2 regions of the Pseudomonas sp. GG8 genome follow, and region 2 is predicted to be linked to the other one. Evidence: predicted binding sites of a transcription regulator. Region 2 holds the regulator's gene; the other holds the start of a gene.
The links. The regulator FliA, encoded in region 2, starts transcription of late flagellar genes. The targets are predictions, from matches to a motif close to CTAAAGTTTNNNNNNNNNNNGCCGNTAA.
Positions count from the first base shown of each region.

Region 1 (8,988 bases), 450 kb from region 2:
TATGCTTTCGACCTTCAATGGCACCCCCACGTCTGGCTGCTGCTATTACCCATCATCGGCGCCCTACTGGTCGGCGGCGCCGGAGTGTTCGGCACCCGCAGAGCCTTGAATGTCAGCCCACTGACGGTGCTGCGTGATGGCTGATAAACTTGGCGCATCCTAATCGCCAGGCGACAGACCATGAGCCGTTACCGCCCTCCTCGCTCCGCTGGCACCGCGCTGATCACCCCCGAAGGTGAAGCGCGGATGCGCGCCGAACTGCACGAACTCTGGCACGTACGCCGCCCTCAGGTCACGCAGTCCGTGAGTGAAGCAGCGGCTCAAGGTGATCGTTCAGAAAATGCCGAATACACCTACGGCAAAAAGATGCTGCGCGAGATCGATAGCCGGGTACGTTTTTTGACCAAGCGTCTCGAAAGCTTGAAGGTGGTCAGCGAACACCCCAGCGATCAGAACAAAGTCTATTTTGGCGCATGGGTCACTGTCGAAGACGAAGAGGGCATAGAAGCCCGTTACCGAATTGTGGGGCCCGACGAATTGGACCTGAAGCAAAACCTGATCAGTATCGACTCACCGCTGGCTCGCGCCCTGATTGGTAGAGCGCTGGATACCGAAGTTCGAGTTCAAACGCCCGTCGGTGAGCAGATCAGTTACATTGTTGCTATCGAATACTTCTGATCACTTGAATGCCTCAAGTCAAAAGACAAACAGCAGCGTCTAACATTCAACCGCGAGTAATCAGCCCCTGCCGGGCAACACGGATCAGATGTTTAATGAAGTCTTCAGCCTCGTCGGCACTCGGCGACTGGACCACCGCAAGGTCAAACCGGTCGTTGGCAAAGCGCGACAGGGATTCACAATGGTCGATGAACTCGATGAGAAAGGCCGCTGGCTTACCGTTGCGTTTTGGCCAGCCTTCGAGATAACGCAGCAGCGTCGGCTGATGCGAACCTCCCAGCAGAATCCTTGGATTGCGGCGAGTCAGGGGGGACGTAAAGGGGGACAGTCGTATCAGGGGACGCGGACAGCTCATCGTGTTTTATCTCAGCCTCAAAAATCCCGCTGGGCAGCGGTGAGAGGCAACACCGAACCAGCGCTTTAGCGGTATTTCGAAGCCTGTGAAGACTTCAGTCGGTAAGGGTTCAACCTCACCTGGCGCCCCGCAAGTAGCTGTTTAAATCGGCGCATGAGCAGCATCCTAGAGAAGCTGCCTGTGAACTGTCAAGACGGCATAGGTCGCAAAAAAAACAAGGCTCGCACATTGCGAGCCTTGTTCGTCACGGTGATCGCTCAATCAGCGATGGCCTTGTCCACCGACAACTTGCCAGCACCTTCGATCAACACGGCGACCGCCCCTCCTAGCAGTGCCAGAGCGAACTCATAACCATTGTTGGCCATAAACAAACCATTACCGATGTGCACCGAGAAAATCGCGACCACGAGCAGCACCGTCAACAAAGCCGCAGCGGGTCGCGCCAGCAGGCCAATGACCAGCGCCAGACCACCGAAAAATTCGGAACCGCCGGACAGCATCGCCATCAGATAACCTGGCGCCAGACCAATGCTTTCCATGTATTGCGCGGTACCCGCCAAGCCATAACCGCCAAACAGACCGAAGAGTTTCTGTCCACCGTGGCCGATGAAAATGATGCCCACAAAAATACGCAGGACAGTCAAGCCGTAACCGGCACGGGTCGCGAAAACGGTTTTAATCAGTGTGCTCATCGCGTTCATTCCTTTGTAGGAGAAGTGTGTTGGCCACTATAATAATCAAAACAGCAAATGTTAAAACCCTAAAAATAGCGGCATAAACATCGACAACATAGATCATTTATGTGACGTAAACGTTCTCGTCTCGCCCTTCTGCGGCTGCGCCTCCAAAGCCTCCCGCTCTCGATCGAACGCCAGGTAATACTTGTTGACGCTGTTAACATAGCTGACGACGCCCACTCCCGCCTGCTCCAGGGCGACTCGCTCGACCTGAAAAAACCACTGATTCGGATTCAGCCCACGTCGCCGCGCCTCGGTACGCATGCTCTGCACTCTCTCCGGCCCTAGGTTGTAAGCCGCCAGGACGAACGCCATACGCTCACGTTCGTTGACGCGGGAGCTGGAAAAAAATTTGCGCCGGATCATGGTCAGGTACTTGGCACCGGCCTGGACATTACTGTCCAGGCTTTGAATATTGTCGACGCCCACTCGCTGCGCGGCCGACGGGGTGATTTGCAGCAACCCCGTTGCGCCGCTACCCCCTTTCACTGCGGGGTCCAGCGCTGACTCCTTGAAGGCCAGGGCGGCCAGGTTCAGCCAATCCATGCCCTGCTCATCTGCCGTGCGCTGCAGGATCGGCCGCAGTTTTTCCAACCGCTGACGGTCGTCGCGAGCCAAAGGATTGTGCACCTGATACAGACGTTGGTAGGCCCGCTTAAACGCCGCATCCTGATCCGCCGGAACACGGTAGGTCTTGAGAAAGCGGTCAATACTTGCACGCAACATTGATGCGTCGCGGCGCACGTACCAGTTCATGTCACCACGGGTGCTCAAGACCAACGTCCGATCCACTCGCAGCTTGGGCAGGACCTTGGCCCAGCGCTCGGCAATCGGCTGTTCGACAACCGTCAGGTGAAAGATTCCGGCCTGGACCATTTCCAGGACATCTTCAACGGCGAGGCTGGGATCAACCCATTCGATCTTGACCGGCGGCAGTTTGCGCAATGCCAGCTTCTGGTTGAGCTGATGGACCGCCTCGTCGGCCGCGCTGCCGGTGGGCAGTGTCAGCGTGTGTCCGGACAGCTGCTCGACGTGCTTGAAACCGCGCTCACCCTTGATACCGACCACGATCAGCGGCACATGACTGACAATCGGGTCACTGGCATCGATATTCCGTGCAGCGCTGGTATTGAGCAGCTCTCCCGGCGCGACCAGATCGCCTTCACCGCGTTGCAATGCCGCGAGCAATTGATCCTTGGATTTGGGGATGATTTGCAGCGTGAGTTGTTGCCCGTCACGCGAATGGCCATTGAGGTATTGCTCGAAGGCGTGCAACCGGTGATATTCGCCCCCAATCGCCTCGCCCTGGACTTCACCGGAGCTGTTACGACTCTGATTGACCAGCACCCGCAGCACTTTACTGCTACGAATAGCCGCCAGATCGCGTACCTGGCTTTTGTGCACCACCACAGGCGGCCCGGCAAGTCGCGCAGCCGCAGGAAATGGCAGCAACGCCAACAAACAAAGCACGATCAACAATGAGGGTCGCGTCATCCGTTCTCCAGGGGAATGCGTGCCAAAAAAGAAGCCGCAAAAAGTCCAAAGCCTGTGATATCTGCGGAGTGACGGCGAACCGCAGTGGTGAAAACACTTCAATATTTTTTTATAACCAGCTGTATTAACTGGATTTTTTTATATCGGCAAAGCTCTGATATTCTCATCAGCCTTAGGCCTGAGGTAGTACCATGCAACTCATCGACATCGGCGTCAATCTGACTAACTCAAGCTTTGCCAATAAACAGCAGGCCGTACTCGATCGCGCCTACCAATCCGGCGTATGCCAACTGGTGTTGACCGGGACCAGTGTCGAGAGCAGCGAACAGGCCCTTGAGCTCTGTCAACAATTGGACGAAACGGCGCAACGGTTGTTCTCCACGGCGGGGATTCATCCCCATGCAGCCAGCGATTGGACCTCCGATACCGAGCGCCAGTTGCGTGAGTTGCTCAAAGAAGATCGAGTACGGGCCGTCGGCGAATGCGGGCTGGATTTCAACCGCGATTTCTCGCCGCGTCCACAGCAGGAAAAAGTCCTCGAAGAACATCTGGCCCTGGCCGTAGAACTGCAATTGCCGGTATTCCTGCATGAACGCGATGCCAACCAGCGCCTGCTGGAGATCCTCCGCGATTATCGCGACCGCCTGCCTGCTGCCGTGGTGCACTGCTTCACGGGTGAGCAACGTGCACTGTTCAGCTATTTGGACCTGGACCTGCACATAGGCATCACCGGCTGGATTTGCGATGAACGACGCGGCACTCATCTGCACCCATTGGTCCGGGAAATCCCCCGTGGCCGGTTGATGCTGGAAAGCGATGCCCCTTACCTGCTCCCGCGCAGCCTGCGACCCAAACCGAAAAGTGGACGCAACGAACCCGCCTACTTGCCTGAAGTACTGCGTGAAGTTGCGTTGCATCGGGGCGAAAGCCTGGAAGACCTTTCCGCCCATACCACCGCGTGCGCCCGCACCTTTTTTGCCTTGCCTACATGGATAGAACCGGACAGCGTCGAAGCTGACCGATAGCCCCGGGCCTCCTGGGCCCTAGTATTTGCTTGACCCATATCAAATGTTCGTCTAAAGATTGGCGGCACAATGCTGGCACCTTGCCTACATTCATTTCCGCGAATCAAAAAGAAGACCTCTCATGGGCGCCTGGCTTAGCAACATTTCTTTGAAGTACAAGTTCTGGGCCGTGAACGCGGTCGCTTTTATCACCACGCTGATGTTGGTGCAGTACGCCTTGCAGCTTGAGCAACAAGCCCGGGTGGAGGATGCGCAAGGTTCAGCCCAGGCCCAGGCTCACCTGCTCAGTGCCTGGCCTGGCACTCAAGCACTGCCCTCCGGCGCCAATCTGCTGGTCTATACCCAGGGTCAAGCCCCCAGCGTGAAAGGGCAACCATTGCCTGAGTTGAGCAATGCCAACGGCTGGGTCGAGTTAAGCCATCAGCCGCTGATAGGCGACGATCCACTGATCGGTGCTCAGGTGGTCACGCGACCCGATGGTCAGAAGCTCGCGGTGCTGGCCTTCGCACCAAGCCTGATGCAAGTGCTGGCAGATCGCTTCGCCCAGTACGCCATCGCTGTGTTCATCCTGACACTGGCCATGCTGGGGGCCTCGCAGTTGCTGATCCGCTTTCTGCTCAGCCACCTCAACACCCTCAAGGACGTGATGCTGCACGTAGAAAAAAGCGGCGATCTGTCTGCTCGCGTGCCCCTGATCGGCGAAGATGAAGTGGGCCAGATGGCCAAGGCATTCAATGCCATGCAAGCCGGCTACCAACGCGTGGTCAATACCGTTGCCCAGACTGCGGCACGGCTTGACATAGGTGCGGGACGTCTGGCGGCAGGCATGAGCGAGGTACGCCACGGCATGCTCGGTCAGCAGAGCGAGACTGACCAGGTTGCAACAGCGATCAACGAAATGACCGCCACAGTGTTTCATATCTCTCAACACGCCAATGCTACCCGGGACCAGTCGCAGGCCGCCGATACACTGGCTGGCAGCGGTAGAGAAGTGGTCAATCGTGTACAGCTGTCAATCGCCGGGCTCTCCAACGGGGTGCAGCAGACCGCAGAGATGATCCAGCAACTGGCTCAGGACAGTCAGAAAATCAACGGTGTGGTTAACGTCATCCACAGCATCGCCGAACAAACCAACCTGCTGGCCCTCAACGCAGCCATCGAAGCCGCGCGTGCCGGCGAGATGGGCCGTGGATTTGCGGTAGTCGCCGACGAAGTCCGTAACCTCGCCAAACGGGTGCAGACCTCGACGGATGAAATCACCAGCATGGTCTCCGCCTTACAGGCTGGCACCCGTGACGCGGTGGACTTTATGCAAGAAAGCTCGTTCAAGGCTGATGACTGCGTGCAACAGGCGAAGGAAGCCGGGGAAGCGCTAGAAGCTATCACCGGCGCGGTTGCACAAATGCGCGAAAGCAATACCCAGATCGCCGTGGCAGCCCAGCAGCAAAGCCAAGTGGCAGAAGAAATGAACCGGGCGGTGGTAAGCATTCGCGATGTGACCGAACAAACCGTGCAACAGACCGTCGACTCAGCCACAACCAGCGGCGAGTTGGCCACCCTGGCAGGCGAGCTGAACCGCGCCATCGGCCAGCTCAAGCTTTAGAGCCCACGCCCACGCTATGAGCCTCATAGTCAGGTTTGATTCGCTAACAACCGGGGCGCAGCCTATTCTTCGACCATCTGAACAGTGTTTCGAAGAGGACTGCAGCATGGGCAAGCGACTTCCCAATCTCCGCACGTGGCAATGGCGCGGTTATGCCGATAACCATCGGCACCCGACCAATCTGGCGTTGCATTTGATCGCCGTGCCGCTGTTCATTGTTGCGGCGCTACTGATCGTTGACGGGCTGCTCGGCCTAAGCTTCTCATCGATTGCCATCGGAGTGATCGGTCTGATCGCGGCGCTGGGTTTTCAGCGCCACGGCCATTCACTTGAAGCGCAATCGCCAGAGCCGTTCACTGATCGCAACGATGCGCTCCAGCGTTTGCTGGTCGAGCAGTTCGTGACTTTTCCACGCTTCGTACTCAGCGGCGGCTGGTGGCGAGCCTGGAAAGAACGTCATCGCCACCGTCATTGATGTCAGCGGTTAAAACAAACCTAGCCAAACACAGTGACCGTCTGCCGGCTGATCGCGATCAACTCACCCTGAGGCGACCACAATGCAGAAGCGGTATGCCCGTAGCCATCGCGGGCATGCTCGATCACTGCCCGGTACACACACCACTCCAGCGTGCTAACCACTGGCAGCGGCTGGACGAACTCGATGGTCCAGGTCAGTGAGCTTCCGGGCGCAGGCTTGCTTAAATGCGGCAGTAACGCAGGCGGCCATGTGTCGACCAACGCCAATAGATGCGCTTCAGTCAGGCGCTCCTCTTTGACCTCACCGCGCATACGCACATACCCGCCGATTTCCATCGACGGTGTATTGCTGAAAGGCAAACCACCCAGGCCCCAGCGCATGACCATGAAGCGCAGGTACTCAGGCGTTACCCCCTTAATAAAGGGCAACTCCTGACAGTCTTCCATCGGTTTCAGGGTGGGTGCGGGCAAAGACTGGACTGCAATCGTCGATTCACGGGGCGCGCCGAAGCTGCCTTGAACCAGGGTCATGACCTGACCATTTTGAGAGGCACGCCCCAGCACTTGGCTGACCGCCTTGCCTTCACGCAACACTTCCACGTCGAAGCTGATTGGCACACCCGACTCGGCAGGACCGACAAATGTAATCGCCAACGAGCGAATCGGCCGATCCGCCGGGACCTTTGCGCGCATTGCCTCAAACTGCAACGCGGCCATCAACCCGCCAAAACAGGCGCGACCTTGCGACCATTCAGAGGGAATGACCACGGACAAGGGATTATCACGTACGGCGTCAACCAAGCCAGAAAAACTCATGCAGACCTCATGCCTGTAAACGGAAGAAAAACGCTGCATGGATCTTAACCAGCGCGGTGCCAATGCGCAGGGTACATTTACGCCAAACTGCGGCCTGAATTCGACCTAACGACCAAAACATACCTTACCCAAACGCTCCAGCGCCGCATCGGCTTTGCGTTCGGCGCGCACGATCCCCAAGTGCCAACCCACCACACACTGTGCCAGATCGTGTTCTTGCTCGGCCCGTGTCAGCCATTGCAGATGGTCGTGCCAAGTGCCCAATTCACCTTGCGCAGCCTTCAGGCTGGCCTGGATTTTTTTGCTGGAATGGCTGAAGTCCGGGTATGCCTCGGCGCCGTAGCGTACGCGCTTGATCAGCAGGCGCAGACGATGGCGATCATGTTCAGGATCATTCATCGCAGCCTTGAGCGTCTTCCATTGCTTGTTCAGTCGCTTTTCGATAAGCGTGTGCAAGCCACGCAATAACTTCTGATGCTGTGACGCGCGAACAAAACGCGGGAATGCTTCCAGCACGCTAAACAGTCGAGCCAGTGCCGGAGAGGTTGCGACGGCGGCATAGGCTTCGCTCAATGAATCGCTACGCTGTTTCGCCGCCTGAATCATGCCCTGTTGATGCAGCCAGGCAGCCAGCACCTCCTTGTCACGCAGCGGCGTGGTCAGCTGCCCCACCTCTTTGGCCGCAGCTTCAAGCTGCTCGACGCCGGGCAGGTCACGCAATGGTCGCAGCAGACTGCGTAAGCGCCGTACGGTGATACGCAGGTCATGCAGCGCCTCACTGTCCGTCTCGGCGGTCAACCGCGCATGACAGGCCATGAGTTTTACCTCAAGGGCCAACACCTGAGCGACAAGACGATCCACCCGTTCAGACATGCTATTGCTCCTCTTCGACTTTTATTGTTGAAAATCGCCACGGCAGACTTCGCCGCAATTGCTTCAATTGTCGCCGCAATGGTGTCAACGACGGCGTCTTGCCAGCATAACGCTGGGCTTCGAATTCGATGACGAAGGCCAGGATAGCCGCAGCTTGCGCCGGAAGCTGCAGGGCCGCCCTCCGGGAAAAATCATGTGCACCCTCTGCTTGCCGACGATGCACACCGTGTCGCGCCAATAATCGCTCAAATGCCTTGAACAATCGGAGTTGCGGGTCGCTTTCGCGCTGCCAGGGTTTGAACAACCACAAGGCCAGTAGCCCTATGATCGCTGCAACACCGCCGAAAAACGCCGCACCGTCGAAGCCTGAAAACCAGCGACTGAGCACCAGTACTTGCTGCTGACCCTGATAACCCAGGACCCAACGCTGCCAGCCATAGTTGAGACTATCCCAACTTAATCGCAGCGAATTGAGCCATGGCAAGTTTCGGTAACGTAGGGTTGAAAAAGGCGAATTTTCGAGAAACGGCTCATCCGCTGCCAAGGCCTGCTCCAGCCCCTGCTCGATCCGTTGCGGGGCGACGGCGGCAGTGGGGTCCACGCTACGCCAACCTATTCCCGGTTGCCAGTATTCAACCCAGGCGTGGGCATCGAACTGGCGCACGCTCAGGTATTGGCCGTCCGGATTAAGTTCACCGCCTTGATAACCGGCCACTACCCGTGCCGGAATCCCTGCCGCGCGCAGGACAAAGGTCATTGCACCCGCGTAATGGCCGCAGAAACCACTGCGGCTGCTGAAGAGAAAGTCATCGATGCTGTCGGCACCCAGCACCGGCGGCTTCAGGGTGTAGTGATAGGGCTCATCGCTGAAATGCGCCATCATCGCGTCGACCAACGTGTCGGCATGCGGATGACGGCGGCTCAAATCTG
Region 1 covers NZ_JBRIIP010000001.1:1,946,680-1,955,667, reverse strand. The annotation lists gene ACVBEG_RS09530 (ABC transporter permease) at 1-144, shown strand, start outside; gene greB (transcription elongation factor GreB) at 181-678, shown strand; gene ACVBEG_RS09520 (class I SAM-dependent methyltransferase) at 725-1,033, opposite strand; gene ACVBEG_RS09515 (DoxX family protein) at 1,291-1,725, opposite strand; gene ACVBEG_RS09510 (MltF family protein) at 1,828-3,264, opposite strand; gene ACVBEG_RS09505 (TatD family hydrolase) at 3,456-4,289, shown strand; gene ACVBEG_RS09500 (methyl-accepting chemotaxis protein) at 4,411-5,892, shown strand; gene ACVBEG_RS09495 (Mpo1-like protein) at 5,999-6,367, shown strand; gene ACVBEG_RS09490 (acyl-CoA thioesterase) at 6,388-7,185, opposite strand; gene ACVBEG_RS09485 (CHAD domain-containing protein) at 7,291-8,058, opposite strand; gene ACVBEG_RS09480 (transglutaminase TgpA family protein) at 8,060-8,988, opposite strand, start outside.
Region 1: a site for FliA is predicted at 4,341-4,368, ahead of ACVBEG_RS09500 (methyl-accepting chemotaxis protein). Genes of this name have one in related genera too.

Region 2 (8,988 bases):
ATCGCAACTACTGCTGCGGGGGCCGCAGCTGAAGCGGCCGCTTGCGCCTTGACGGCGTTGAGCGAATCGAGCAACTGCTCGAATTCGTTATCGGTGATGTCGCCTGCGGCCTCAGCAGGTGGCTCTTCGACGCTGGCGGGCGCTGCCGCAGCGATCTCATCGGCAGACGCTGGCGCTGCCAAACGTGCTAATGCAGCCAGCAATTCGGGCGTGGCCGGGGTCACGGTAGTGCGCTCACGCACTTCAGTGAACATACCGTTGACCGCATCCAATGCTTCAAGGACCACGTCCATCAACTCCGAGTCGACGCGACGCTCACCCTTGCGCAGGATGTCGAAGACGTTCTCGGCGATGTGGCAGCACTCCACCAGCTCATGGAGCTGGAGGAAGCCGGCGCCCCCTTTTACAGTGTGAAAACCGCGAAAAATTGCATTAAGCAAGTCCGCATCATCAGGTCGGCTTTCCAGCTCGACCAGCTGCTCGGACAATAGCTCGAGAATCTCGCCGGCCTCTACCAGAAAATCCTGAAGGATTTCTTCATCGGCGCCGAAGCTCATTGGGGTGCTCCCTAAAATTAACCATCAACCGACCTAGAAGCCCAGGCTGGATAGCAGATCGTCAACATCATCCTGTCCGGACACAACGTCATCACGCTTATCGGCATGAATCTGCGGACCTTCACCCTGAGACAGATGTTTTTCTTGTTCTTTTTCTACGCGTATCGATTGATGGTCATGTTCGATCCCGGCAAAACGATCGACCTGACTGGCCATCAGTACCAGTTTGAGCAGGTTGCTTTCGACTTCCGTGACCAACTGGGTCACGCGCTTGATGACCTGACCGGTAAGGTCCTGATAATCCTGAGCCAGCAAAATATCGTTGAGGTGGCCCGACACTTCCCGGGTTTCCTTTTCGCTGCGCGTCAAAAAACCATCGACACGCCGAGCCAGCTCACGAAATTCTTCGGCGCCGATTTCGCGACGCATGAAGCGTCCCCAATCGACACTCAAAGCAGCAGCCTCAGTGCCAAGCCCACCCACCAGCGGTGTACTGAGCTCCACCAGATCCATCGTGCGGTTGGCCGCTGCCTCGGTCAGCCTGACCACATAGGACAGCCGCTCGGTAGCATCATTGATCTGCGAGACTTCCTCGGCTTGCGGCGTGTTCGGGTCAATCTGAAAATTGACGATGGCACTGTGCAGTTCGCGAGTAAGTTTGCCGACTTCCTGATACAGGCCGCTGTCGCGGGCCTTATTAAGCTCATTGATCAGTTGCGCAGCGTCGCCGAACCGGCCCTTTTCAAGGCTATCGACCAACTCGTGTGCGTGTTTTTTCAGGGTCGACTCAAAGTCGCCCGATGACGAATCTGTGTGCTCCATAGAGCCCTCGCGGCAAACATCAGCTATTGACGCGCTCGAAGATCTTTTCGATCTTTTCTTTCAGCACTTGAGCCGTGAAGGGCTTGACCACGTAACCGTTCACACCGGCCTGAGCAGCTTCGATGATCTGATCACGCTTGGCTTCAGCCGTTACCATCAACACCGGTAGATGCTTGAGGCGTTCATCTGCACGCACATGGCGTAACAGATCGATGCCGGACATGCCAGGCATGTTCCAGTCAGTCACCAAAAAATCGAAGCTCCCGCTTTGCAGCATCGGCAGCGCGGTAACCCCGTCATCCGCCTCAGCCGTATTGGTAAACCCCAAGTCACGCAACAGGTTTTTTATGATCCGCCGCATCGTTGAGAAGTCATCAACGATGAGGATTTTCATGTTCTTGTTCAATTCGACCTCCAAGCAGTCTTTAACGCATTCAGCACCTGAATACGCTGTTCAATCAAAAACCGGCGCAGCACACAACGGCTGCACGAAAACGACGACGAGCTTGGTAAATCAACAGGTCGGGAAACGGGCACAGCAGGTCTTACAGGACCCTGACTGACCGGCTCCTGCCTAGTCCTATTTTCTTCGCACGCAACGCTTTGCACAGCCAGCCTGCAGATAGCGCGAAACCACCAAGGGCCACGCACTGCCTGTCAACGCGCTCGCCATTCCCCCAAACGCCCTCGCAAACGAGCTGCGCACTGGCTGTGTAACTGGCTGACCCGCGACTCGCTGACCCCCAATACCTCACCAATTTCCTTAAGGTTCAGCTCCTCGTCGTAGTACAGCGCCAATACCAGTCGCTCGCGCTCTGGCAAATTGGCTATCGCATCTGCTAACGCAGCCTGGAAGCGTTCATCTTCCAGATCGCGCGACGGCTCAAGGTGAGCGCTTGCGCCATCCTCGTGCAGCCCTTCATGTTCGCCGTCCTGCAACAGATCGTCGAAACTGAATAGCCGACTGCCCAAGGTGTCATTCAAAATCCCGTAATAATCATCGAGACTCAATTGGAGTTCGGCCGCAACCTCGTGATCTTTAGCGTCACGACCGGTTTTAGCTTCAATTGCCCGAATTGCGTCACTGACCATGCGTGTATTGCGATGCACAGAACGCGGGGCCCAATCACCCTTGCGCACCTCATCGAGCATGGCGCCACGAATACGAATCCCGGCATAGGTCTCGAAACTCGCACCCTTGGTGGCGTCGTATTTAGTCGAGACTTCCAACAAACCAATCATGCCAGCCTGGATCAGGTCTTCGACCTGCACACTGGCTGGCAACCGCGCCAGCAGGTGATAAGCAATGCGTTTAACCAGCGGCGCATAACGCTCGATCAGCTCGTACTGGGAGTCTTTTGACACCTTGCTGTACATGCGATAGCCGCTGGCTGTCATAGCACCGGTCCTGCACTCGCTGGATGTACGAGCCGCTCAACGAAAAATTCCAGATGCCCGCGCGGGTTGGCCGGCAACGGCCAAGTGTCAACTTTCTGTGCGATAGCTTTGAACGCCAGGGAGCACTTGGAACGCGGGAACGCTTCATATACGGCGCGCTGCTTCTGCACGGCTTTACGTACGCATTCGTCATAAGGCACGGCGCCGACGTATTGTAGGGCGACATCCAGGAAGCGGTCAGTGACCTTGGTCAACTTGGCGAACAGATTGCGGCCTTCCTGAGGGCTTTGTGCCATGTTGGCAAGCACCCGGAAGCGGTTCATCCCGTAATCGCGGTTGAGCAGTTTGATCAGCGCGTAAGCATCGGTGATCGAGGTCGGCTCATCACACACCACCAGCAATACTTCCTGGGCCGCGCGCACGAAGCTGACGACCGATTCACCGATGCCCGCAGCCGTGTCGATCACCAGTACATCGAGGTTATCGCCGATGTCGCTGAAGGCCTGGATCAGACCGGCATGTTGTGCTGCCGTCAGGTGAACCATGCTTTGGGTGCCGGACGCAGCCGGCACGATACGAATCCCGCCCGGCCCCTGAAGCAGCACATCGCGAAGCTCGCAGCGTCCTTCGATAACGTCGGCGAGGGTGCGTTTGGGGGTCAAGCCGAGTAACACATCGACATTAGCCAGACCCAGGTCGGCATCCAGCAGCATGACGCGCCGACCGAGCTCAGCCAGAGCCAGTGATAAGTTCACTGACACGTTGGTCTTGCCGACGCCACCTTTGCCACCGGTCACCGCGATAACCTGTACGGGATGCATGCTGCCCATGTTATTTCTTTACCTTGTGTTGCTTAGACCGAGGCCACATTACTGACTGCGAGTTCGTTGAGAGAACAAAGCAAGGCAGACCATGATGTAGGTACATTCCAGTGTCTTGCTTTACCCAACCCTTTTGTTCGGGCTGTGATAAAGATCCGCGAACATATCCGCCATAGCTTCCTCGCTCGGCTCTTCCTGCATTTGCACACTGACCGCTCGACTCACCAATTGGTGCCGGCGCGGCAAGTGCAAATCATCCGGTATCCGTGGCCCATCCGTCAGATAGGCCACCGGTAATTCATGACTGATTGCCAGGCTTAACACTTCACCCAAGCTGGCGGTTTCATCCAGTTTGGTGAGAATGCAGCCGGCTAGACCGCAACGTTTGTAGCTGTGGTATGCCGCGGTCAGAACCTGTTTCTGGCTGGTTGTTGCCAGCACCAGATAATTACGCGCCTTGATACCACGACCGGCGAGGCTTTCCAGTTGCAGGCGCAGTGCTGGATCGCTCGCCTGCAGGCCGGCGGTGTCGATCAAGACCACGCGCTTGCGTACCAACGGCTCCAACGCCTGACCAAGCGACTGGCCCGGGTCGATATGAGTGACCGGCACATTGAGAATACGGCCCAGGGTTTTCAGCTGTTCCTGGGCGCCAATCCGATAGCTATCCATGCTCACCAGTGCAATATTTTGTGGACCATATTTCAAGACATACCGTGCTGCCAGTTTCGCCAGCGTCGTGGTCTTGCCCATCCCTGCCGGACCGACCATGGCGATCACGCCGCCCTCCTCCAGAGGTTCGACGTCGGGCGTCACGATCATCCGCGCCAAGTGGGCCAGTAACATGCGCCACGCCTGACGGGGTTCTTCAATATCGGTGATCATCGCCAACAGGTCCCGCGACAACGGACCCGACAGACCAATGCGTTGCAGGCGACGCCACAGGTTGGCTTGCTGCGGACGGCTGCCTTGCAGTTGATTCCAGGCCAACGAACCGAGTTGCACTTCGAGCAGTTCGCGCAGACCGTTCAACTCAAAACGCATGGACTCATAAGCATGCTGCCCAGCGACGGGCTCAACGGCAGTGGCCGGAGCGGCTGGACGCGGCGGCTCGCTGAAGGTCGGCTCAATGTGCGAGTCGCCAGCGGTCAACGGCAGGCCGGAATAAAGCTGGCGATTGATCGATGAATCGCTATCGCCACGGGTGCCGAGTTCAGCCTGAGCAGAGACGATGCGAGATTGGGTTTTGCGCAGTTCGTCTTCGAGTTCAATGTTCGGCACACGCGGTGCCAGCGCGGAAAGTTTGTAATCCAGGGCAGCAGTCAGCTCTACACCACCGGCAATCCGCCGGTTGCCAATGATGGCGGCATCAGCGCCCAATTCATCACGGACCAATTTCATGGCTTGACGCATGTCGGCGGCGAAAAAACGCTTAACTTGCATGACTCACTACCTCAGCCGTTGGGCCCGACAGTCGCGACGATTGTGACTTGCTTATTGTCAGGAATTTCCTGATACGCCAGAACATGCATGTTCGGTACAGCCAACCGTCCAAATCGTGACAGCATGGCGCGAACCGGGCCTGCGACTAACAAAATCACTGGCTGCCCCTGCATTTCCTGGCGCTGAGCAGCATCAATCAACGAACGCTGGAGCTTTTCAGCCATGCTCGGCTCGAGAAGAACGCCCTCTTCCTGACCCTGACCAGCCTTCTGAAGACTATTTAGCAATATTTGTTCCAATCTTGGCTCAAGGGTAATGACAGGCAGCTCCGGCTCAGCCCCTACAATGCTTTGGACGATAGCGCGACACAGTCCGACGCGCACCGCTGCGACCAGCGCGGCAGTATCTTGACTCCGAGGTGCAGCGTTAGCGATGGCTTCGGCAATGCTGCGGATATCCCTGACAGGGACGTGTTCAGCCAGCAACGCCTGCAACACCTTGAGCAATGCCGAGAGCGAAAGAACACCTGGTACCAGCTCTTCGGCCAGTTTGGGCGAGCTTTTGGCCAATAACTGCATCAATTGCTGCACTTCTTCATGGCCAATCAGCTCATGAGAATGCTTGTACAGAATCTGATTGAGGTGAGTCGCCACCACTGTGCTGGCATCCACCACGGTGTAACCGAGCGATTGCGCCTGACTGCGCAGGCTGACTTCGATCCACACTGCCTCCAGACCGAACGCTGGGTCCTTGGCGGTGATCCCGTTGAGCGTACCAAAGACCTGACCCGGATTGATCGCCAGTTCGCGATCAGGGTAAATCTCGGCCTCAGCCAGGGTGACGCCCATCAGTGTCAGACGATAGGCGCTGGGCGCCAGATCAAGGTTGTCGCGGATATGCACGGTCGGCATCAAAAAGCCCAACTCTTGGGAAAGCTTTTTACGCACGCCCTTGATCCGTGCCAGGAGCTGACCGCCTTGATTGCGATCCACCAACGGAATCAAGCGGTAGCCTACTTCCAGGCCGATCATGTCGATGGCTGTGACATCATCCCAACCCAGTTCTTTCGAGTCCTGAGCTCGCGTTGGCGAAGGCAAGAGATCCTGCTGGCGCTGGACCTCTTGCAACGCATTGACCTTGACCATGCTCTGCTTTTTCCAAAGCAGATAAGCAACTCCAGCGGCCACCAGCCCCAGACTGATAAAGGACAAGTGGGGCATGCCCGGCACTAACCCCATGACTATCATCAAGCCCGCGGCCACCGCCAGCGCCTTGGGCGAGGCGAACATCTGCCGATTGATCTGTTTGCCCATCTCTTCCGAGCCGGACGCACGGGTCACCATGATTGCCGCGGCGGTGGACAGCAGCAGTGATGGCAATTGCGCCACCAAACCGTCACCAATGGTCAACAGCGCGTAAACCTTGCCGGCATCGGCAAAGGACATGTTGTGCTGGAAAATACCGACAGCCACGCCGCCAATCAGGTTGATGAACAAAATCAGCAGCCCGGCAATCGCATCGCCGCGCACGAATTTACTGGCGCCGTCCATCGAACCGTAGAACTCGGCTTCCTGGGCGACTTCCAGTCGACGATGTTTTGCCTGGGGCTGATCGATCAGGCCTGCGTTGAGGTCTGCGTCGATAGCCATCTGCTTGCCGGGCATCGCGTCGAGGGTAAAGCGGGCACTTACTTCGGAAATCCGCCCGGCACCCTTGGTCACAACAACAAAGTTGATGATCATCAAAATCGCGAAAACTACGATACCCACCACGTAATTACCGCCGATCACCACCTCACCAAAGGCCTGGATCACCTTACCGGCGGCAGCGTGACCGTCTTGACCGTGAAGCATGACCACCCGGGTCGACGCCACGTTCAGCGCCAGCCGCAACAACGTGGCAACCAGCAAAATGGTGGGGAATACAGAGAAGTCCAGTGGCCGCAGGGCGTACACGCAAACCAGCAGGACGACGATCGACAGCGCGATGTTGAACGTGAAAAACACATCGAGCAGGAATGGCGGCATCGGCAACATCATCATTGCCAACATGACCAACAGCAGCAACGGTACACCCAGCTGCCCACGACCCAGGCCCAGCAGGTTGCTGCGTGCAGCGTTGATTAATTGAGAGCGATCCACCAATTCTTTTCCTGCCTGCTAAATCAAACTTTTGACGCCATCAAGCGACGTAGCAAGGTCAGTGCAAGAAGCTTTCCAACTATGGGTTTGTTGCGCAAACTTGTACGCAGGCTCATGAATCACGTCGCAAATCGCCTGGGATAGGCATATCGCCCAATGGGTCCGGGCGCTTGCCCTTGCCTGCGCGATGCTGGCGGATTTGATAGACGTATGCCAATACCTGCGCTACTGCGAGGTACAGGCCAGCAGGAATTTCCTGATCCAGATCGGTGGAGTAATAAATCGAACGCGCCAAAGCCGGTGATTCAAGGAGGAGTATGTTGTGCTCGGCGCCGATTTCCCGAATCTTCAACGCCAGAAAATCACTGCCCTTGGCCAGCAACATCGGCGCCCCACCTTGCTCTGGATCATATTTGAGCGCCACGGCAAAGTGCGTCGGGTTGGTGATGATCACGTCGGCATCAGGGATCTTCGCCATCATTCGTCGCTGTGACATTTCACGCTGCAACTGACGAATCCGCTGTTTGACCTCTGGCCGCCCATCACTGTCTCGGTGCTCGTCACGCACCTCCTGCTTCGTCATCAACAGCTTTTTATGGCTTTCCCAGAGCTGAAACGGTACATCCACCGCAGCGATAATGATCAACCCACACGCCATCCATAACGCACTCCAGCCCACCACCTGCACACTGTGGACGATCGCCAACTCCAATGGCTCATGGGCGATGGAGACCAGATCCCCCCGGTCCTTGGACAGCACCACCAACGCCACCATCAGGATGATGAAAAACTTGGCAAACGCTTTGACCAGCTCGACCAATGCCTGAACGGAAAACATGCGCTTGATCCCGGAAAGCGGATTCATTCGACTGAACTTGGGCACCATCGTGTCAGTAGAAAACAGCCAGCCTCCCAGCGAGATGGGGCCGATGAGCGCCGCCAGAACCATGATCAGCATCAGCGGCTGGATGGCAACCAGCGCCGCTTTGCCGGCGTTGAGAAAATACAAGCCCATATAATGGTCATCCATGATCACTTCACGCGAAAGCGTGAAATTGACCCGCATCAACCCGAGCATCATTTCCGCCAGCTGGCCACCAAACGCCAGCAATCCGCCTGCACCCGCCATCATGATGACCAGTGTATTCAGTTCTTTGGAGCGGGCCGTCTCACCCTTGTCACGCGATTCCTTGAGCCGTTTGGACGTGGGGTCTTCTGTTTTGTCCTGGCCATTCTCGTTCTCAGCCATCTCAGCGGGCCCTGACCAGACTGCGTAGCAACTGCAAGGCTTCCACCGCCAGCGGTTGATACTGATTGAGAATATCGCCGAGAGTGATCCACAGAATCACCATGCCCAGCACCAACGTAAGCGGAAAGCCAATTGAGAAGATATTCAACTGCGGCGCAGCACGCGTCATGACCCCAAATGCAACGTTCACCACCAGCAACGCAGTAACGGCCGGCAAGACCAGCAGCAAGCCGGCACCCAATACCCAGCCCATACGACCAACCAGTTCCCAAATGTGCGTGAGATCCAGCCCACTGCCGACAGGCAACGTGGTAAAGCTCTCCACCAGTACTTCGAAGACCACCAAATGGCCATTCATAGCCAGAAACAGCAAGGTCACCAGCATGGTAAAAAACTGCCCGACCACCGCCACTGATACACCGTTGGTCGGGTCAACCATCGACGCGAAGCTCATGCCCATTTGCGTCGCAACAATCTGCCCGGCGATAACGAACGCCTGAAAAAACAATTGCAGGGACAAGCCCAGCATTGCACCGATGATGATCTGCTCACCAATC
Region 2 covers NZ_JBRIIP010000001.1:1,500,919-1,509,906, reverse strand. The annotation lists gene ACVBEG_RS07400 (chemotaxis protein CheA) at 1-557, opposite strand, end outside; gene ACVBEG_RS07395 (protein phosphatase CheZ) at 591-1,379, opposite strand; gene ACVBEG_RS07390 (chemotaxis response regulator CheY) at 1,399-1,773, opposite strand; gene fliA (RNA polymerase sigma factor FliA) at 2,037-2,777, opposite strand; gene fleN (flagellar synthesis regulator FleN) at 2,774-3,607, opposite strand; gene flhF (flagellar biosynthesis protein FlhF) at 3,719-5,041, opposite strand; gene flhA (flagellar biosynthesis protein FlhA) at 5,053-7,182, opposite strand; gene flhB (flagellar biosynthesis protein FlhB) at 7,295-8,431, opposite strand; gene fliR (flagellar biosynthetic protein FliR) at 8,433-8,988, opposite strand, start outside.